One region of the Bacillus yunxiaonensis genome, then DNA from elsewhere that is predicted to be linked to it. Evidence: predicted binding sites of a transcription regulator. Region 1 holds the regulator's gene; each other region holds the start of a gene.
The links. The regulator Rex, encoded in region 1, represses fermentation and respiration genes when NADH is low (regulators of the CRP and FNR family bind a similar motif). The targets are predictions, from matches to a motif close to TTGTGAAATATTTCACAA.
Positions count from the first base shown of each region.

Region 1 (8,373 bases):
TGGAGAAATCATTACAAACTTAACAAAAAATCATTCTGTGCGTCTGATGCCAGCAGTAGAGCAGCTTTTACAAGAATGTAGTGTGAAACCAAAGGAATTGAATAAAATCGTTGTAGCAGCTGGGCCAGGCTCTTATACAGGTGTTCGTATTGGTGTAACAGTTGCCAAAACATTAGCTTGGTCATTGCAAATTCCGATTGTTGGTGTATCAAGTTTAGAAGTACTGGCAGCAAACGGAATGAATTTCCCGGGGTATATTTGTCCGTTATTTGATGGTCGTCGTCAGCAAATTTATACTGGTTTGTATACATATAGAGAACAAGAGTTACAATCTGTGAAAGAGGATCGTATTATTCTTATTGCCGATTGGTTACAAATGTTAAAAGAGTTGGGACAACCTATTTTATTTATTGGAAATGATGTAGAACAACATAAAGATACAATTGTAGAACACTTAGGGAATCAAGCGGTATTTGCCCTGCTGACGAAACATAATCCACGCCCAAGTGAGTTAGCTTTCTTAGGTTTACAGAAAGAAGAGCAATCTGTGCATACATTCGTTCCAAGTTACCTTCGTTTGGCAGAAGCGGAGGCAAAATGGCTAGAAAGTCAAAAGAAATAGGGGTCTCATGAATGAACATTACATTTAGAAATATGAAGGAAGAGGATATTCCACAAATTGTTGCGATTGAAGAAGCTTCATTTGCGACTCCTTGGACTGCTGAAGCATTTGAGCGAGAAATAAACATGAATGAGTATGCACACTACGTTGTAATGGAAACAGAGGAAGGAATTCTAGGTTATTGTGGACTTTGGATTATTCTTGATGAATCACATATTACGAACATTGCGGTATTACCACAATACCGTGGTCAAAGGCTTGGAGAAGCGTTATTACAAGAAGTAATAAACAAAGCGAGAGATCTTGGAGCAAATACGATGACACTTGAAGTTCGTGTTTCAAATGAAGTTGCAAAAAAGTTATATCGAAGACATGGTTTTCAAAATGGCGGAATTCGCAAAAGATACTATACAGACAATTATGAAGATGGTCTTGTAATGTGGGTGAACTTATGATGAAAAAAGATACAATTATACTGGGTATTGAAACAAGTTGTGATGAAACTGCTGTGGCAGTTGTGAAAAATGGACGAGAAATTTTAGCGAACATTGTAGCTTCGCAAATTGAAAGCCATAAACGTTTTGGCGGGGTTGTTCCGGAAATTGCATCTCGCCACCATGTGGAACAAATAACAGTTGTATTAGAAGAAGCGTTAAAAGAAGCACAAGTTACATTTGAAGATATTGATGCAATTGCTGTTACAGAAGGGCCAGGTCTTGTTGGGGCACTGTTAATTGGTGTGAATGCAGCAAAAGCAGTAGCTTTTGCACATAATATCCCGTTAGTTGGGGTACATCATATTGCTGGGCATATTTATGCGAATCGTTTAGTACAAGAACTGCAGTTTCCATTATTGTCTCTCGTTGTATCTGGTGGACATACAGAGCTTGTTTATATGAAAGAGCATGGTTCATTTGAAGTAATTGGTGAAACAAGAGACGATGCTGCGGGAGAAGCATATGACAAGGTGGCACGTACGTTATCAATGCCATATCCAGGGGGGCCGCACATTGATCGTCTTGCTCATGAAGGAGAGCCGACAATCGATCTACCTCGTGCATGGCTTGAACCAGATTCTTATGATTTTAGCTTTAGTGGTTTAAAATCCGCAGTTATTAACACTGTGCATAACGCAAATCAGCGTGGAGAAGAACTAAAGCCTGAAGATTTAGCTGCAAGTTTTCAAGCAAGTGTAATTGATGTGTTAGTAACAAAAACAGTACGAGCAGCAGAGGAGTATGGCGTGAAGCAAGTACTTCTTGCTGGAGGAGTTGCGGCAAATAAAGGATTGCGAGCTCGATTGGAAGTGGAGTTTGCAAATAAAAACGATATGAAGCTAATTATTCCACCGTTATCTTTATGCACAGATAACGCTGCTATGATTGCTGCAGCTGGTACAATTGCATATGAGCAAGGAAAGAGGGCAACATTAGCATTAAATGCAAACCCGGGCTTGGATATTGAATCCTAGTTATTCCGCGTTTAATGAGACAGTAAATTTTCCACTCTCGTTAAAGAAGATAAGTTTAGTTAAATGTTAGTGGGACCACAAATGGAAGTTTTACTTTATACACATAATTAACCACAACCTGTGGATAAAACCTATATTATCTGTTGATAATATAGGTTTTTTTGTGAGTATAAAGTGTGGATAAATATTATTGTGTTTGTGGATAATGTGGAAAACTTATGTTTAGCTTGATAATATGAAAATGAATATGTGAATAATGTTGTGGATAAATAAAAAGGTTAGCGTAAATGCTAACCTTTTTATCCCGCTATTCGCGGGCAGTAAGATTCCCACCTCAAGATGGAGAGAGAATCGTTGTCCAGCTCTAGCGGCTAGAATCTCCGGTCGTTTCGCCCCCTCGGACGAGGCAAAAAGCGCCTCTCTGCCTTGGGCGTGGGCGTCCTGCGATTTTGGACGAGCCGCTTCCGCTTTTCTACAGAAGATAGGTGGGGGATGAAAAAACCCCAATGATAGAAGTTTCACTTTATATTTGTAATTCTTCCCATTCTTCCATACATGCTTCTAATTGTTCTTGTAGTGTTTGTTTTTCTGCTGTAATATTACTTGCTTTTTCATAATCAGCATATACTTCAGGCAGACAAAGTTGTTCTTCTAGTGTAGCAATTTGCTCTTCCATTGCAGCAATGTTTTCTTCTAATTCTTCAATTCTACGCATACGTTGACGCTCTTGCTTTTTACGTTCTTTTTCTTCAATATAATTTAATTTTTCTTGCGCCACTTGTTTTTGTACAGGTTTGTTTGTTTCTTGTTCTTCAAGTTCCGCCCGTTCTAACATTTCATTTTTCTTTTCTACATAATAATCGTAATCGCCTAGATATTCCACTGCCCCGTCTGTTGATAACTCAATAACTTTTGTGGTGATGCGATTAATGAAATAGCGGTCATGGGAAACAAATAAAATAGTTCCCGGAAAATCAATAAGAGCATTTTCTAAGATTTCCTTGCTACTTAAGTCTAAATGGTTTGTCGGTTCATCTAAAATAAGTACATTTGATTTTTGCATCATAAGTTTCGCAAGGGCTAAACGTGCTTTTTGTCCACCACTTAAAGAAGAGACTGGCTTTAAAACATCATCACCAGAAAATAAAAAGTTTCCAAGTACTGTGCGGATTTCTTTTTCTGGTTGCAGCGGGTAATCATCCCAAAGCTCATCCAATACACGTTTCGATGATGTTAAGTTTGCTTGTTCTTGGTCATAATATCCAATAGAAACGTTTGAGCCGAATGAAATACTGCCGTTTAAAGGATGAAGTTTATCCACAAGAGATTTTAATAAGGTGGATTTTCCGATTCCATTTGGACCGACAAGGGCAACACTATCACCTCTTGTTAATTGGAAATGAATGTGCTCAATGATTGGCTCATTATTATAACCAATTGTGACATTTTTTACTTGTAGTACATCATTGCCGCTTTGCCTATCGATATCAAAATGGAAAGAAGCAGATTTTGCATCACCGAGTGGTTTTGTCATAAGCTCCATACGATCTAATTGTTTTTGGCGACTTTGTGCCCGTTTTGTTGTGGATGCACGGGCGATATTTTTTTGAATGAAGTCTTGTAACTTTGTGACTTCTTCTTGCTGTTTTTCGTAACGCTTTATCTCTTGTTCGTATAGTGCTGCTTTAAGTTCTAAATACTTACTGTAGTTCCCTGTGTATTTTCGACTTTGTTTATTAGAGATTTCATACACCTGTGTTACGAGCTTATCTAGAAAGTATCGATCGTGTGAAACGATTAAAATAGCACCAGGATAGCCTTGTAAATATTGTTCCAGCCATGTTAATGTATCGATATCTAAATGGTTGGTGGGCTCATCCAAAATAAGCAAATCTGGTTTTGTTAATAATAATTTGCCAAGAGCTAAACGAGTTTTTTGTCCACCGCTTAATGTGGAGATTGTTGCTCCGTGTGTCTCAGGAGGAAAGCCGAGTCCGCTTAAAACAGAGCGAATATCAGCTTCGTATTGGTAGCCGCCTTTATTTTTATAATCTAATTGCAGACGATCATACTCTGCTAACAATCTTTCATGTGCAGTGACATTTGTGAAATTTTCTTCTTTCCCCATTTCTTGTTCTAGCCTTCGGAGTTCTTTCTCCATGTGTTGCAAATCTAGAAATACCGTTAACATTTCATCCCAAATGGTTAATGACGTTTCAAGACCAGTGTGCTGTGCTAAGTAACCGATAGATACATCTTTCGGTTTGATAATTTCTCCACTGTCATGGGATAGTTCTCCTGCAATAATCTTTAATAATGTAGACTTTCCAGCGCCGTTACGGCCGACAAGTGCAATGCGATCACGCGTCTGTACCTCTAACTTAATGTTTGAAAGAATCACTTCAGCGGCGTACAACTTGGAAAGGTTATTCACTTGTAGTAAAATCAATGTTTTCACCTCAAATAATTTCTTAACTTTGCCATGATTATATTTCTCAATCATACTAAAAATAGTGTATAGTTGAACATAAATAGAGAAGTTCTCTCTCTATTATACAAGGAAAACTTTCAATGCTAAACTTCCGTACATGTTTCAATCACTTGAACAGATAGGAAGAGAGGAGGGGGTTGCATGGAGCAGCCTAAAATTCCGCAGGCGACTGCCAAAAGATTGCCTCTATACTATCGATTTATCCAAAACTTATCGTTATCTGGTAAGCAACGCGTATCATCTGCAGAATTAAGTGAAGCGGTGAAAGTAGATTCTGCGACAATTCGAAGAGATTTTTCATACTTTGGGGCATTAGGGAAAAAGGGATACGGCTATAACGTAAATTATTTATTGTCGTTTTTCCGCGAAACACTTGACCAAGATGATGTAACGCGTGTAGCCCTAATAGGGGTAGGTAATTTAGGGACAGCTTTCTTACATTACAATTTTACGAAAAATAATAACACAAAAATTGAGATGGCATTTGACGTTGATGAAGAGAAAGTTGGAAAAGAAATCGGAGGAATTCCAGTATATCACCTGGATGAATTAGAAGAAAAATTATCAGATGATATAAAAGTGGCAATATTAACAGTACCTGCTTCTGTTGCACAAGCTGTAGCAGATCGCTTATCGCACACGAGTATACAAGGAGTTTTAAACTTTACACCTGCTAGGTTAAATATAGTAGAACACATTCGAATTCATCATATCGATTTAGCGGTAGAATTACAAACGCTTGTATACTTTTTGAAAAATTATCCACAATAAAAACGCAGGAATTCCCTGCGTTTTTATTATTTCTTCATACTACCTTTTTTCGGTTTAGAAAAAATAAGGCGAAGTGCCAAACTAAAATCAACCGTTGCCATTACAGAAAGTAATAGTGTGTAAAAGTTCCAAATTGTATCCTCAACACTTGTAATTGCTAAGTATGTAAAAATACACCCGAGAAGAAAATACAAAGTTGCCATAACAAATGGTGAATTTCGCATGTTTAAAATCCTCCGATAAATCCTTGCAATTTTTCAGCCTTTTCTAGATAGGGATGTAGTACAAATGTAATTAACATAACATTTGTATTCATCATAACATGAGCCATAATGGGTACAATAATCCGTTTCGTTTTTACGTATAAAAATGAAAAAACAAGCCCCATGGAAATATACACTAATAAATGTGTAGGGTCAAAATGAATTAAAGCAAATATAAGTGAACTCACAATTGCTGCGATAAAGAAGTTATATCGTTTATATAGTGTTCCAAATAGAATCTTTCTAAATACAATTTCTTCAAGAATAGGAGCAAATATAGACGAAACAATTATAAATAATGGAGCAGCTTTTATAATATCGATAATGTTTTGTGTATTTTCAGATTCAGCTTTAACTTTAAAAATTTGTGTTTCGATGGTGCCGGCAATTACTTGGGCAAATAAAGCAAGAAAAACCCCTAAAATAATCCATCCTATTGTAGCAGGAATGTTTGTCTTTTCCCGATCCCATTTTTCTGATTGTGTATCATTACGTAATAACAGAAGGATAATAATAAGAGCGATAAAAAAGCTAATTAGTCCCCAATGTGCAGTTGCTAATTGTACCTTTTCTTCGAAAGTTCTGTTTCCATTGTTGTATATCCCGCTTTTTAAAAGGATCCATCCTCCAATTACACCTGATAATTGCATCAAAATATATGTAACAACAACCCACCAATATTGTCTCTTCAATTTCGTAACTCCTTTTTAAATTTTTTGTAATGAAAAAGGAAAATGCTCTATCCATAGAGAAAACAACTTATGGCATCTTCTTATTGTAACATAGGAGAAGAAGGGAAAACGATGGAATATAAAATTGAATCTTCTATCAGTGCCGATCTTTTGTGAGCCAAGGATTTTGGTATTACATTATTACGCTACCCATCCGGTAAAGCATATGAAGAGGATGTAAAATAGTTTTCCGAAAAATTACGATTTTTTCACTTGCAAAAGAAAATAAGATTCTTTATTATAATAAGTGTGTTAGCACTCGAAGTGTTTGAGTGCTAATAAACATAAAATTTACATAGTAAATTGAGGAGGTTATTGTTCATGCTAAAGCCATTAGGTGATCGCGTTGTAATTGAACTTGTTCAAGCAGAAGAAAAAACAGCAAGTGGTATTGTATTACCAGACACTGCAAAAGAAAAACCACAAGAAGGTAAAGTAGTGGCGGTTGGTACTGGTCGTGTGCTTGAAAATGGTGAGCGTGTTGCTTTAGAGTTAGCTGCAGGCGATCGTATTATCTTCTCAAAATATGCAGGTACTGAAGTGAAATACGAAGGTGCAGAATACTTAATTTTACGTGAAAGCGACATTTTAGCAGTTATCGGTTAATTATATAAATCTTTAAAAATTCAAGGGGGTCAAATATTATGGCAAAAGATATTAAATTTAGTGAAGAAGCACGTCGTTCGATGCTTCGCGGTGTCGACACTCTTGCAAACGCAGTAAAAGTTACGCTTGGACCAAAAGGTCGCAATGTTGTACTTGAGAAAAAATTCGGTTCTCCGCTTATTACAAATGACGGTGTAACAATTGCAAAAGAAATCGAATTAGAAGATGCATTTGAAAATATGGGTGCAAAATTAGTAGCAGAAGTTGCTAGCAAAACAAATGATGTAGCTGGTGACGGAACGACAACTGCAACTGTATTAGCACAAGCAATGATTCGTGAAGGTTTAAAAAACGTAACAGCTGGTGCAAACCCAATGGGTCTTCGTAAAGGTATCGAAAAAGCTGTTGTTGCAGCAGTAGAAGAATTAAAAACGATTTCTAAACCAATCGAAGGTAAATCTTCTATCGCACAAGTAGCTGCTATTTCTGCTGCTGATGAAGAAGTAGGACAATTAATTGCAGAAGCAATGGAGCGTGTTGGTAACGACGGCGTTATTACATTAGAAGAATCTAAAGGTTTCACAACAGAATTAGATGTAGTAGAAGGTATGCAGTTCGATCGTGGATATGCTTCTCCTTACATGATTACTGATTCTGATAAAATGGAAGCAGTTCTTGATAACCCATTTATCTTAATTACTGATAAAAAGGTTTCTAGTATTCAAGAAATCTTACCAGTATTAGAGCAAGTGGTACAACAAGGTAAACCACTTCTTATTATCTCTGAAGATGTAGAAGGCGAAGCGTTAGCTACATTAGTAGTAAATAAACTTCGTGGTACGTTCAACGTAGTAGCTGTTAAAGCTCCTGGCTTCGGTGATCGTCGTAAAGCTATGTTAGAAGATATTGCGATTTTAACTGGCGGTGAAGTGATTACAGAAGAATTAGGACGCGACTTAAAATCTGCAACTATCGCATCTTTAGGGCGCGCTAGCAAAGTTGTTGTAACGAAAGAAAATACAACAATTGTTGAAGGTATAGGAAATACAGCACAAATCGAAGCTCGCATCGGTCAAATCCGTGCGCAGTTAGAAGAAACAACTTCTGAATTCGATCGTGAAAAATTACAAGAGCGTCTTGCTAAACTAGCAGGTGGCGTAGCTGTAATTAAAGTAGGTGCAGCAACTGAAACTGAATTGAAAGAGCGCAAACTTCGCATTGAAGATGCACTTAACTCAACTCGTGCAGCAGTAGAAGAAGGTATTGTTGCAGGTGGTGGTACTTCACTTATGAACGTATATACTAAAGTAGCTGGTCTTGCAGCTGAAGGCGACGTAGCAACAGGTATCAACATCGTACTTCGTGCATTAGAAGAGCCAGTTCGTCAAATCGCAATCAACGCTGGTTTAGAAGGTTCT
Region 1 covers NZ_JBAWSV010000018.1:1,010-9,382, forward strand. The annotation lists gene tsaB (tRNA (adenosine(37)-N6)-threonylcarbamoyltransferase complex dimerization subunit type 1 TsaB) at 1-622, shown strand, start outside; gene rimI (ribosomal protein S18-alanine N-acetyltransferase) at 634-1,077, shown strand; gene tsaD (tRNA (adenosine(37)-N6)-threonylcarbamoyltransferase complex transferase subunit TsaD) at 1,077-2,093, shown strand; gene WAX78_RS24900 (ABC-F family ATP-binding cassette domain-containing protein) at 2,617-4,542, opposite strand; gene WAX78_RS24905 (redox-sensing transcriptional repressor Rex) at 4,726-5,355, shown strand; gene WAX78_RS24910 (YdiK family protein) at 5,382-5,579, opposite strand; gene WAX78_RS24915 (CPBP family intramembrane glutamic endopeptidase) at 5,582-6,310, opposite strand; gene groES (co-chaperone GroES) at 6,671-6,955, shown strand; gene groL (chaperonin GroEL) at 6,994-8,373, shown strand, end outside.

Region 2 (7,277 bases), on a different contig from region 1:
ATCTATCAAGGGACAGGGGAAGCTGCAAAGGGAGAAGTAAAAGAAAAACGAACAGGATTTTATAAGCATTTAATGAATGGTGTATCCAACATGCTTCCGTTCGTTGTTGGTGGGGGGATTTTAATCGCACTGGCATTCGCTTTTGGCGGCATTCATGCGAAAGGGCCAATTGCTTCTACATTAATGGCAATTGGTGGCGGAAACGGAGCATTTTTCTTTATCGTTCCAGTATTAGCAGGATTTATTGCAAGTAGCATCGCAGATCGGCCTGGTTTTGCACCTGGTATGGTTGGCGGTTATTTAGCAGCACAAGCTGGGGCTGGATTTCTCGGTGGTTTAATCGCAGGATTTCTGGCAGGTTATGTAATCGTTCTCTTGAAAAAAGCTTTTCAAGTATTACCGGCACAACTTGAAGGAATTAAACCTGTTCTTTTGTATCCGTTGTTTGGTATTATGATTACTGGTTTGATTATGATTCTTGTTGTAAATGATCCTGTAGTAGCAGTGAATAAAGGCTTAACACATTGGTTAAATGGATTAAGCGGAGGAAATGCTATTTTATTAGGTGTCATTCTTGGTGGTATGATGGCTGTGGATATGGGAGGCCCTATCAACAAGGCTGCCTTTACATTCGGATTAGCGGCAATTGCTGCTCATAATTTCGGACCGCATGCTGCAGTTATGGCGGGTGGTATGGTTCCGCCGCTTGGAATTGCATTAGCAACAACTTTCTTTAAAGGAAAATTTACGGATGCAGAGCGCAAATCTGGTATTACAAATTATATTATGGGCCTTTCCTTTATTACAGAAGGCGCTATTCCATTTGCAGCAGCTGATCCATTACGTGTAATTGTAAGCTGTGTTATAGGGTCTGCGATTGCAGGTGCTCTGACTATGGGGTTTCATATTACTCTTCCTGCACCGCACGGTGGCTTGTTCGTTATTCCCCTTGTGAATAAACCGATACTTTATTTATTGGCTATCGTAATAGGAGCAGTTGTAACAGCAGTTATGCTCGGGATTTGGAAAAAGCCTGTAAATAAATAAGAAAAGCGGTCAACTTTTGACCGCTTTTCTTACATTGTTGAAAAAAGAATGTGCCTAAAAAATATCGGAATTTTGTTTTTAGATTTCTTTCTACATAGTACAGATAAGAATCCTTATTCTTTCTTTTATCCCGCTACTCGTGGGCAGTAAGCCCCCCACTTCAAGCTTTAGAAAAAGCGAAGAAGATAGGTGGGGGATAACTGCTGGCATGCGCCCGATTGGTGAGAGCTTTCCATCAGCGGAGGATGAAAAAAGGCTTCTTTTGTATTCACAATCTAAAGAAAACGCTCCTATTGAGATTGGTTCCACAACCGCCACAATAACTTTATCCTATCTGTGAAAAAGTTCACAAATAGGTCATAATTTGTGAATACATTCACAAATAAACATGCTACAATATGTGTGTAAGGAAGTTAAACAATATAAAATCAGTATTTTAATTATTTACTTAAATGACAATGATAATAATGAAATGATAAATAGAGAGGGGATTTTACCATGAAAAAAGGTATTAATCGCGTAGTATTAGTAGGAACAGGAGCTGTAGGTTGCAGCTATGCATATTCTATGATTAACCAAGGTGTAGCTGAAGAGTTTGTTCTTGTTGACGTAAACGAAGCAAAAGCAGAAGGGGAAGCAATGGATTTGAGCCATGCTGTTCCATTTGCTCCAGCTCCAACAAAGGTTTGGAAAGGTAGTTATGCAGATTGTAAAGATGCAGATCTTGTTGTTATCACTGCTGGATTGCCACAAAAGCCAGGTGAAACTCGCTTAGATTTAGTTGAGAAGAACACAAAAATCTTTAAACAAATCGTTCGTGGCATCATGGATAGCGGATTTGATGGTATCTTCTTAATCGCAACTAACCCAGTTGATATTTTAACTTATGTAACTTGGAAAGAATCTGGATTACCAAAAGAACGTGTAATTGGTTCTGGTACAACTTTAGACTCTGCTCGCTTCCGTTACATGTTAGGTGAATACTTAGATGTGGATCCACGTAACGTTCATGCATATATTATTGGTGAACATGGTGACACAGAGCTTCCAGTATGGAGCCATGCAACTGTTGGTGTACAAAAACTAGAAACAATCTTAGCAAACAGTGAAAAGTACAATCAAAGTGATTTAGATGAAATCTTTGTGAATGTACGCGATGCTGCTTATCATATTATTCAACGTAAAGGTGCAACTTACTATGGTATCGGTATGTCACTACTACGTGTAACTAAAGCGATTTTAAACAATGAAAACAGCGTATTGACAGTATCTGCATACCTTGAAGGACAATACGGACAACAAGATGTTTACGTAGGTGTTCCAGCAGTTATCAACCGTCAAGGTATTCGAGAAGTTGTAGAGCTTGAATTGAATGCAGAAGAAGAATTGAAATTTGATCATTCTGTAAAAGTGCTAAAAGAAACTATGGCACCAGTACTATAATCCAAATTGTATAAATCCCTTTCCGGCCCCCCTGTATAGCCCCCTTTGCCGGAAAGGGTTTTTTTATTTTGCTGAAAGTGAATTACTCTTTAAATGTAATATGTATTTTGTTCTAATAGGAAGTAATGAATAGCAGTAAAATTCCCCCTCTTTTTCACTTTAAAAATTATTCTAAAATAAAACGCTTACAAGGAATATTCGTCAAAATTCGATATTTTCAGCTGAAATTTACGAAATTACCATGAATTTCCGCGAAAAAAACGTATGTTTTTTTAGAAAATCGCAAGGATATTTCTATTTACCGAAGAATAGTAATAACATATTTAAAATTCTGTCATCTTGTGAGGTGAACATAGTGATTGTAACAAATTGTAATGAGGAAAAAATGCTATTGTTTCATAAAGAGAAAGCTTACGATAGCTACGAAGTACTTGGTGCTCATCTAACGAAGGAAGATGGGGTGCAAGGAACACGTTTTTCCGTATGGGCTCCTCATGCTCAAGCTGTGAGTATTGTAGGGGATTTTAATGAATGGAATGATCAAATGCATAAAATGGTGCGAGTAACAGATGAGGGAATTTGGTCTTTATTTATACCAAACATAGCTCAGCTGGAATTGTACAAATATGCAATTGAAGCCTCAAACGGTCATACAATTTTAAAAGCTGATCCGTATGCAATGTATGCTGAGGTGAGACCAAATACGGCATCCATTGTTTATGATATAAAAGGATATCAATGGAAAGATCAGAAGTGGTTTCAAAAAAAGAAACGAAAACCAATTTATAATGAACCGTTAGCAATTTATGAACTTCACTTTGGTTCATGGAAAAAGAAAGAAGATGAGTCTTTTTATTCTTACAGAGAAATGGCAGATGAGCTTATTCCGTATGTAGTAGAGCATCAATTTACTCATATTGAAATTATGCCGCTTGTTGAACACCCATATGATCGTTCTTGGGGATATCAAGGGACTGGATATTATGCACCGACAAGCAGATACGGAACACCGCAAGATTTTATGTATTTTGTCGATGAATGTCACAAATATGGGATCGGTGTCATTTTAGATTGGGTACCAGGGCATTTTTGTAAAGATGCTCATGGACTTTACTTATTTGATGGAGATCCAACGTATGAATATAGAGATCTTGATGTACAAGAAAACCGTGTATGGGGAACGGTGAATTTTGATTTAGGAAAACAAGAAGTACGAAATTTTCTCATTTCGAATGCGCTGTTTTGGATGAAGTATTATCATATCGACGGTTTTCGCGTTGATGCAGTTGCTAACATGCTATATTGGGAGCGAAATGGGGGGCAGGAAAGTAATGAACATGCTGTATTGTTCCTGCAACAGCTGAATGAAGCAGTATTTGGGGAAGATCCAACTTTCTTAATGACTGCGGAAGATTCAACAGCATGGCCGCTCGTAACTGCACCGACATATGAAGGTGGACTTGGTTTTAATTATAAATGGAATATGGGCTGGATGAATGACATTTTAAAATATATGGAATGTGCGCCGGAGTATCGGAAGTATATTCATGACAAAGTAACATTTTCACTGCTTTACGCGTATTCTGAGAATTTTATTTTACCGTTATCACATGATGAAGTTGTGCACGGGAAAAAGTCGCTATTAAATAAAATGCCGGGTGATTATTGGTCCAAGTTTGCTCAGCTTCGTTTATTGTATGGTTATTTATTTACACATCCAGGTAAGAAGCTGCTCTTTATGGGCGGCGAGTTTGGGCAATATGACGAATGGAAAGACCTTGAAGATTTAGATTGGGACTTACATGATTTTGAAATGCATAATCGTACGCATGATTACTTTAAGGAGCTCATAGCATTGTATAAGCGCTCTAAGCCGCTTTGGCAGCTTGATCACACTGAAAAGGGCTTTCAGTGGATTGATGCGGATAACCGTGAGCAAAGTATTTTTTCGTTTATTCGCCAAGGAGAGAGAGAAGAGGATGTTCTCGTTATCGTTTGTAACTTTACAAATGCGGTATATGAAAACTATAAAGTTGGCGTACCAGCATTTCGCTATTATAACGAAATTTTAAATAGTGATAGTTCTGCATACGGCGGTTCGGGACAAATCAATAAGAAGCGATTAAAAGCGATTATGGAGCCTTATCATAATCAGCTTGCTCATGTTGAAATGACAATACCACCATTTGGAATTTCAATTTTACGGCCAGTGAAAACACGAAAGGGGAGTAGTAAACAAGATGGTACAAAAGCAGACGTGCGTAGCAATGTTATTAGCAGGGGGAAAAGGTAGTCGTTTAAGCGCCTTAACAAAAAATCTAGCAAAGCCAGCTGTTCCATTTGGCGGTAAATATCGCATTATTGATTTTACATTAAGTAACTGTGCGAATTCTGGTATTGAAACAGTGGGGATTTTAACACAATATCAGCCGTTAGAATTGCATAGTTATATCGGTATTGGAGATGCATGGGATTTAGACCGTGTAAATGGAGGGGTTACTGTACTCCCTCCTTATGCAGAGTCCTCTGGAGTGAAATGGTATACAGGAACGGCAAGTGCCATTTATCAAAATTTGAATTATTTAAAGCAGTATGATCCGGAATATGTTCTCATTTTATCCGGCGATCATATTTATAAGATGGATTATGCAAAAATGCTTGATCATCACATGGAACGAGAAGCAGATGTCTCTATTTCTGTTATTGAGGTACCGTGGGATGAAGCAAGCCGCTTTGGCATTATGAATACGAATGAAGCGATGGAGATTGTTGAGTTTGAAGAAAAACCGCAGTTTCCAAAAAGCAATCTAGCTTCAATGGGCATTTATATTTTTAATTGGGCTATTTTAAAAGAGTATTTAGAAATGGATGCAAGAAATCCAGAATCTAGTAATGATTTTGGAAAAGATGTGATCCCTCTTTTATTGGATGAAGGTAAAAAGCTTGTTGCGTATCCATTTAGTGGGTATTGGAAAGACGTTGGAACAGTGAAGAGCTTATGGGAAGCAAATATGGATTTGCTTCGCGAAGATTCATCGCTCAATTTGTATGACCGTGATTGGCGAATCTGTTCTGTTAACCCGAACCAGCCGCCTCAATATATTGCACCGTCAGCAAAAGTGGAAGAATCGTTAATTAATGAAGGTTGTGTTGTAGAAGGTGATGTGCAGCATTCTGTATTGTTTCAAGGGGTAACTGTAGAGGAAGGCAGCAAGATTGTAGATTCAGTGATTATGCCAGATGCCAGAATTGGGAAGAATGTTGTGATTGAGCGTGCCATTGTTGGGCCAGGAATGGTTATTGAAGATGGAACAATCATTCGTCCAGAAAGAAACATTGAAGACGTTGTATTAATTGCAGAGGAAAATTAAATGAAGTAAAACTAGAGATTAGCAAGGGAAGCTTAATCTTTTCACACATAGTTAGTAGAAATAATCGAAGCTTTGATGGATAGTGATTCTATTCCTATCTTCTTTGATCTTATGGAAGATTACGATGATAATTTTACTGCCTAATAGAGCGCAACGAAAAGGGGATGAGATGAGTGAGAGAATCAATGTTAGGAATTATTAATGCAACAGAGAGTTTTCCATCACTACAGCAAGTAACAAATCATCGATCATTAGCGGTATTGCCATTTGGTGGACGTTACCGTTTAATTGATTTTATGCTTTCGAATATGGTAAATTCTCATATTAATAGTGTAGCCATTTTCACAAGTCATAAAAATCGTTCGCTCATGGATCATCTCGGTTCTGGGAAACAGTGGGATTTAGATCGGAAACGCGATGGCTTATTTTTAATTCCTCCAAATTGCCAATGCGATCAAGATGAGTTTGGTTCATTTGCTCATTTTAGCAGACATATTGATTACTTTTTACGTAGTAAACAGCAGTATGTTGTGATTACAAAAAGTCACATTGTAACAGCGCTTGACTTCCAAGCTGTATTAGATCGTCACTTAAATACAGGGGCAGATATTACCGAAGTATGTCACCAAGGTGAATCACTTCAGACATATGTATTAAAGAAGGAGCTATTATTGCATTTGTTTGAGGAGTATCAAGACATGGGTTATTATAGCTTACTTGATGTTGTAAAAGAAAAGCGAAATACATCATTTCATATTGAAAGTTATGAGCATACTGGCTATGTGGCGGTAATAGATTCAATCGAAAGTTACTATAAACATAGTTTAGAAATACTACAGCCGCATATTTGGAAGCAAGTGTTTAAGAAAGAAACGCCGATTTTTACGAAAGTAAAGGATGAGCCGCCAACAAGGTACGGAAAAGATGCGAGTGTACATAATGCGATGATTGCGAATGGCAGCATTATTGAGGGAGAAGTAGAAAATAGCGTTGTCTTTCGTTCTGTAAAGATTGGAAAAGGTTCGATTGTTCGTAACAGTATTATTATGCAAAAGAGCCAAATTGGAGAGAATTGTATACTAGATGGTGTAATTATTGATAAGGATGTAAAAATTGAAGATGGAGCGACGTTAACAGGCGGAGCCCGTTCTCCATTCGTTGTAGAAAAAGGAACAATACAAAGCAGTAATATGACGATTTACTAAGATGTATATTTGAAAATTGAGAGGAGGAATCTGCATGCACGGCATAGGTAAGCACAGCTTGCCTATGCTTGCTGCTGCAGAGAAACAATCGCAGTGAATATTTTATTTGCAGTATCAGAATGTGTACCATTTATTAAATCGGGTGGATTAGCAGACGTAGCTGGAGCACTTCCAAAGGCATTGCAAAAACTTGGAATGAACGTGCGTGTTA
Region 2 covers NZ_JBAWSV010000010.1:128,364-135,640, reverse strand. The annotation lists gene WAX78_RS22340 (PTS fructose transporter subunit IIABC) at 1-1,047, shown strand, start outside; gene WAX78_RS22335 (L-lactate dehydrogenase) at 1,546-2,490, shown strand; gene glgB (1,4-alpha-glucan branching protein GlgB) at 2,846-4,783, shown strand; gene WAX78_RS22325 (glucose-1-phosphate adenylyltransferase) at 4,731-5,861, shown strand; gene WAX78_RS22320 (GlgC family sugar phosphate nucleotidyltransferase) at 6,035-7,066, shown strand; gene glgA (glycogen synthase GlgA) at 7,160-7,277, shown strand, end outside.
Region 2: a site for Rex is predicted at 1,412-1,429, ahead of WAX78_RS22335 (L-lactate dehydrogenase). Genes of this name have one in related genera too.

Region 3 (7,277 bases), on a different contig from region 1:
ACACGCATGGATGTTACGCGCATTCTTGAATCAATAAGAAAAGCGGAAGCGGCTCGCTCCGAACAGGCGGACGTTGGAGCTCCTGACATAAAGGCGCTTTTTGCCTCGTAGGAAGGCGCGAAACGACCAACTGTTCTAGCCGCTGGAGCTAGACAATAAGAAAAGCGGAGCCGACTGTTTAGCCCCGTTGGCTAAGGTTCTTTCACACAGAAGATGCTTTTTATCTTCTCGTGTGGAAGGTTCTTAGACATCAGGGGCTAGGAGGCGGAGCTGGACAATAAGAAAAACGAAAGCAGCGCTGATATATCGGCGCTTTTTCTAATATATCGACGATTCGACACGATATCTCGACGACATTCGACAACTATTACGCTAAAAAATCGAGCGGGACAATTCCGCTCGGTTTTTTATTTATTCCGCTATTTGTGGGTAGTAAAAAGTTTCACTTTATCCCGCATTAATGGGCAGTAAGACCCCCACCTCAAGATTTAGAGAAAAGCAAAGAAGATAGGCGGGAGATAACTGCCCGTAAAAGCCCGATTGGTTCAACTAACCATCAGTGGGGATAAAGCCCCCCACTGATGGAAGTTTCACTTTATGTTAACTGCTTCCACTTATTTCCCATCACTGGTCGTTTGTACTCTTTCATTTTAGGAACCAACTCATTAGCCGTTTTTGCAGATACAAGTAATTCTTTATTCGATGGGTTCATAAACCCTTCCTCTGCTGCACGGTCCACCATTTGTAATAACGGTGTGTAGAATTCTGCAATATTTAACAATCCAACAGGCTTTTCATGAATCCCAATTTGCGACCAACATACCACTTCAAACAGTTCTTCAAACGTTCCATAACCGCCTGGAAGTGCAATAAATGCATCAGCAAGTTCACTCATTTTTGCTTTTCTCTCATGCATTGTTTCCACTTCGATTAGTTCTGTTAAGCCTTGGTGAACAATTTCCCCTCTAAATAATCCACGAGGCATAACACCCGTTACACGGCCGCCTAGCTCTAATACTTGATTTGCTACTTCTCCCATTAATCCAACACAAGAGCCTCCATATACAAGCTCTATATTATTTTGAACTAGTATTTCCCCAAGCTGCCGAGCTTCTGCTTGAAACTCTGGACGCTCTCCAACATTCGATCCTGCAAATACACAAATACGTTTCATTACTCCACCCCAAAACTACATATTGTTATGCTACAATTTAATCATACTACATATTGGGAGGATGGGAAAAGGATGAATACGAATGAATTTCAAAGCTGGGTGGAACAATTTTATCATGAGCGAGGATGGGCACAATATAATTCCTTTATTCGCGTTAATTTTTTAGCGGAGGAAGTGGGAGAAGTTTCTCGCGTTGTGCGTGCTATTGAAATTGGCCGTAATCGTCCAGATGAACAAAAAAAGAGCGAAGAAGAATTAACAATTGAATTAAAAGAAGAAATTGGAGATGTGTTAGGAAATCTTATTATTTTAGCGCAAAAATATAATTTAGATTTACAAGACATTATGGAAACGCATGTTAAGAAACTCTCCAAGCGATTCGAATAACAAGTGAGAATTATTTTCAATTATGTTATGATTATATTATAATAATATGAAAGGGGTCTTTTTTTATGTTATCTCCAAAATTACGTGAAGCACTAAATGATCAAATGAACTTTGAATTTTACTCCGCCCATGTATATATGGCAATGGCGGCATATTGTACATCAGAAAGCTACGATGGATTTGCTAACTTCTTTCTTGTACAAGCAGAGGAAGAGCGTTTCCATGCTATGAAGCTGTACAATTATATTAATGATCGCGGTGAGCGTGCAATCATTACTGGATTTGATCATCCAAATAACGAATACGAATCGATTTTATCTGCTTTTGAAATCGCCCTCGAGCATGAACGTGAGGTTACAAAACGTATTTATAACTTATCTGATATTGCATGGGATGAGCGCGAACATGCTACCATCACCTTCTTAAAATGGTTCGTTGATGAGCAAGTAGAAGAAGAAGCGTCTTTCGATAGCATCATTCAAAAATTAAAGCGTATTACAAATGATTCAAACGCATTATTTATGTTAGATGCTGAATTAGAAAAACGCACGTTTACTCCACCAGCTGAGTAGTAGAGTAGAAAACTGAAACAGATGTCTTAGAGATGGCTTTGCCATCTCTTTTCTGTTCCAGCCTAGCTGGGCACGCAAACAAAAAAAGCATAAATCAACCGCTTTCGTCAATTTATGCTTCTTATATTGTAAAATTAGAATGAGACAACAGATATAACGCCCCGTAAGTTCGTAGATTATACTCATTAAAATCGAATGCCTAATAAGCATTTTTATGTTAACATAGGTGTATTGTAGTATATAATATACTCAGTTGGTAGACAAAGTCTTTTACTGGACAAGTCCATAAGCTAGAGGACGCAACTAGCTTTTTAAAATTTACTATTTCAGATTCGGTGATTACTTATAGTTCATTCGAATGTTGCAACGGTTTGAAAAGACATATTCACCGGCAATAGTAACTTTAAGAGCATCTTGCCCTAAATCTTTGTGTAAAGTTTTACAAGTTTCCTCGAGTTGTTACGGACGAAGAAATCTTACCTATAATGGGGAATCTTCTTTCATTCCCAAAAATTTAAGAAATATTGCTATCGTAAAGGAGAATTGGAGATGCCAGAAACAATCACTCAAACAAAGCCTGAACAAGAATCATTACAAATTTCTGCTAGCCAAGGACAGCTTGATGTACTTGATCAGCTATTAAAGCCTGAAGTTCAAGAGTCTTTAACTACATTAGTAGATCAACTTCCAAAATTAACTGAGCTCGTTAACATTTTAACAAAGTCTTATGATTTCGCTCAAGCAGTCGCTACTGATGAAGTATTAAAAAATGATACTGTTGGAGCAATCCAAGAACTTGCAGAACCTGTAAAAGATACAGTGAAAACCATTGCTGCAACTGCTATCGAAGCGAAAGATCGCGCTGAAGAAAGTAACGAAGTTATCGGTCTTTTTGGCCTTTTAAAAATGCTAAAAGATCCGCAAGCACAAAAAATGTTCCGCTTTGTAAGCGCTTATCTTCAAATTACTGCAGAACGCAATCATAAATAATTCTTTCTTACACAAGAATTAGTAAAGACGGGGGATATCATACTATGTCAAAACAAATTGTCATCTTAGGTGCTGGTTATGGCGGACTTCTTGCAGCTTTAAATGTACGTAAACATTACAGCAAATCAGAAGCACAAGTTACAGTTATCAACCAATATCCAACACATCAAATTATTACGGAACTACACCGCCTTGCAGCAGGTAACGTTTCTGAGCAAGCAATTGCGATGCCACTTGAAAAACTTTTCAAAGGTAAAGACATCGATCTTAAAATTGCAACAGTTGAGTCATTCTCAGTTGATAGCAAAGAAATTAAACTAGCTGGTGGCACTACTTTATCTTACGATGCACTTGTAGTTGCTTTAGGAAGTAAAACTGCTTACTTCGGTATTCCAGGACTAGAAGAAAACAGCATGGTATTAAAATCTGCTGCTGATGCAAACAAAATCTACAAACACGTTGAAGACCGTATTCGTGAATACGCTAAAACGAAAAACGAAGCTGATGCTACAATCTTAATTGGCGGCGGCGGATTAACTGGCGTTGAGCTAGTTGGTGAACTTGCTGACATTATGCCTAAACTTGCAAAAAGCCACGGCGTAAATCCAAAAGAAGTTAAACTTCTTCTTGTTGAAGCAGGTCCAAAAATCCTTCCAGTATTACCTGACCATTTAATTGAACGTGCAACTACTAGCTTAGAAGCACGCGGCGTTCAATTCTTAACAGGTCTTCCTGTAACAAACGTTGCTGGCAATGAAATCGACTTAAAAGACGGTCAAAAAATCGTTGCTAACACATTCGTTTGGACAGGCGGCGTACAAGGTAACCCATTAATCGGTGAATCAGGTCTTGAAGTAAACCGTGGTCGTGCAACAGTTGATGCATACCTACAATCTACTTCTCACAAAAACGTATTCGTTGCTGGAGACAGCGCTGTTGTCTTCGCTCCAGACGGGCGTCCATACCCACCAACTGCACAAATCGCTTGGCAAATGGGTGAGTTAATTGGATACAACTTATACGCAGCACTAGAAGGCAAAGCATTCGAAGAGTTCGCACCAGTAAACTCTGGAACACTTGCAAGTCTAGGACGTAAAGATGCTGTTGCTACAATCGGAGCAAGCTCAACTCCACTTAAAGGCTTACCAGCATCATTAATGAAAGAAGCAAGTAACGTTCGTTACTTATCACACATTAAAGGTCTATTCAGCTTAGCTTATTAATCTGAATGATAGCCCGAATCATGTTTATCTATGATTCGGGTTTTTATTTGATCAAAATTCTCTACATAACTTATTCGACAAGAAAGTGACATACACCTCTCAAGATTTCTGAATATACTGTCTAATTTGTTACGATTTTGTGTATTGTAAATAATCTATGTACTCCTCTTTCTTTTGCATGTTCTTCATGGCTTTCTTACTCGGTACGTGTGTCATGATATACACTCTCTTCCCGTCTTTCACATGTTTTGGAAATTTCCGATGATGAAATCCAAGAAAATCAAATCCCTCTTTTCCGTCCCACGTATTCACTAATTTCGACTTCTCCTATTGCTTGGGTGCTCTTGACGAGGCGGCAAGATTCACTTTATCCCGCAGTAACGGGCAGTAACACTCCCACCTCAAAATTCGGTGAAAGCATTGTCCAGCTCTAGCGGCTAGAATCTCCGGTCGTTTCGCACCCTCGGACGAGGCAAAAAGCGCCTCTCTGCCTTGAACTCCAACGTCCTGCGATTTTGAGCGAGCCGCTTCCGCTTTTCTTTAAGAAGTTAGGTGGGAGATAAACTGCCCGTAAAAGCCCGATTGGTGAGGGCTGATAATCAGTGGGGGATGAAGAAAACCCCCACTGATTAAAGTTTCACTTTATGTTACGGTCTGCTAATTCGCTCGCACTTCTAGTAAGAAGTTACTTTGTCACAGGGCTTCAATCTTAGAATTTCTCCCCCCATTGCCTGTCAGCTACTAGGCGACTTGGTTCTTACCTAGACTGGACTTTCATTAGTAGGTGTGCCCAGCTTAGCTGGGCACGCAACAAAAAAAGCAATGAGCCCGCTGCTCATTGCTTTTCTTATTTTATAGCATTACCCCAACGATAATTGCTGATAACACACTTACTAATGTTGCACCATATACAAGTTTTAATCCGAAAGAAGATACAACATTCGCTTGTTTTTGATCGATACTCTTCGTTGCACCTGCGATAATTCCGATAGATGAGAAGTTCGCAAATGATACAAGGAATACAGATAAAATACCAATTGTACGAGGTGTTAAATGAGCTGCTGCTTTTCCTAAATCAAGCATCGCAACGAATTCGTTTGTTACTAATTTTGTTGCCATAATTTGTCCAGCTGTTACCATCTCAGATGCTGGAATACCCATGATAAACGCTAATGGTGAGAACACATATCCTAAGATTGTTTGGAATGTAATACCGAAAATAGAATCGAATAGACCGTTAATTGCTGCCATCAATGCAATGAATCCGATTAACATTGCTGCTACTGTAACTGCAATTGAAAATCCTAACATAATGTACTCGCCTAGCATTTCGAAGAAAGTTTGGTGCTTGTCCTCTTGTAACTCTAGAATATCTTCCTCTTCACTCACATCGTAAGGATTTAAAATATGAATGATAATGAATCCACTAAATAAATTTAAAACAAGTGCTGTTACAACATACTTAGGGTCAAGCATTTTCATGTAAGAACCAACAATTGACATGGAAACTGTCGACATAGAAGACGCACATAGTGTATATAAACGATTTTTTGGCAACTTACTTAGTTGGTCTTTTACTGTAATGAAAACTTCCCCTTGGCCAACAATTGCCGCTGCTACTGCATTATAAGATTCTAATTTACCTAAACCATTTACTTTACTTAATAAGAATCCGACTGCTTTAATAATGACTGGTAAAATTCTAAGATGTTGCAGAATTCCAATTAACACCGCAAGGAAAATAATTGGAAGTAATACAGAAAGGAAAAACGTAAATTCTCCTTTATTTACCATTCCACCAAATACAAAGTTAACTCCAGCGTCCGCAAATTTTAAAATTGTACTAAATCCATCAGAAATCCCTTTAATTAAAATGTAACCAATTTGTGTATTTAGTAAGAAATATGATAATCCTAATTGAATAACAAGCAAAATAGCAATTGGCTTGTATTTAATCTTTTTTCGATCAGTACTTACAAGAAACGCTAGGATAAATACAGCAATTAATCCTACAAGAAACATAACAAATTTCATATGTGAATCCTCCATTTTTTTTCGTCTTATCTATCATTCCCTATTAGTCGTTAAACGATAGACGTCTGACAATTCAGATTAAAAAAATAAGTCCCTCTAAAAACAATTTACCACCTACACTAGTAAGCGTTTGCATCAAGCAAATTTATATACTACATAGTTCATTTGGAATATGAGAATGATATCATTTTGTTCTATCCATAAGAAAATTGTAAGCGTTATCTTTCAGAAATGCAATATATTTTTTAAGGGAAAAATAGCCAAAAAAAGAACATAGAAGCTGTTCTTCTATGTTCTTTTTGCACTACTAACCTACTTGTTTTTCTTTTTCAGAAACTGAATCTTCCCAGCATTCCGCATTCTTTAATCCAGGGATAGAGCTTGCATGGAATACAGGATCTTTCCCTTGTTTCTTCTGCTTCACATAGTCTTTAAGTGCAGCAAATGCAAACTTACCAAGAAGCGCAATCGCAATTAAGTTTGTGATTACCATGAAGCCCATAAATAAATCAGCCATATCCCAAACAATTTGTACAGCTGCAACAGAACCGAACATAACCATTCCAACTACTGCGAAACGATATACCGTTAACCAAGTTTTGCTTGTTTTAATAAACTCAATATTCGTTTCACCATAATAATAGTTTCCTAGTAGAGAACTAAATGCAAATAAGAAGATAATAATCGCTAAGAAACCACTTGCCCAAGATCCGACTTGTGAACTTAACGCAACTTGTGTTAATTCAATACCTGTTAAACCTGGCGTTTTGTAAGCACCAGAGCATAGTACGATAAATGCTGTAGATGTACATACTAAGAACGTATCAACTAATACACCAATCGTTTGAATATATCCTTGTTTTGCAGGGTGAGATACGTTCGCCGTTGCCGCTGCGT
Region 3 covers NZ_JBAWSV010000003.1:421,249-428,525, reverse strand. The annotation lists gene WAX78_RS11445 (Dps family protein) at 1-37, shown strand, start outside; gene WAX78_RS11440 (LOG family protein) at 596-1,174, opposite strand; gene WAX78_RS11435 (MazG-like family protein) at 1,247-1,561, shown strand; gene WAX78_RS11430 (ferritin) at 1,627-2,133, shown strand; gene WAX78_RS11425 (DUF1641 domain-containing protein) at 2,683-3,123, shown strand; gene WAX78_RS11420 (NAD(P)/FAD-dependent oxidoreductase) at 3,168-4,346, shown strand; gene WAX78_RS11415 (hypothetical protein) at 4,476-4,658, opposite strand; gene WAX78_RS11410 (NupC/NupG family nucleoside CNT transporter) at 5,199-6,380, opposite strand; gene WAX78_RS11405 (alanine/glycine:cation symporter family protein) at 6,688-7,277, opposite strand, start outside.
Region 3: a site for Rex is predicted at 2,561-2,578, ahead of WAX78_RS11425 (DUF1641 domain-containing protein). Genes of this name have one in related genera too.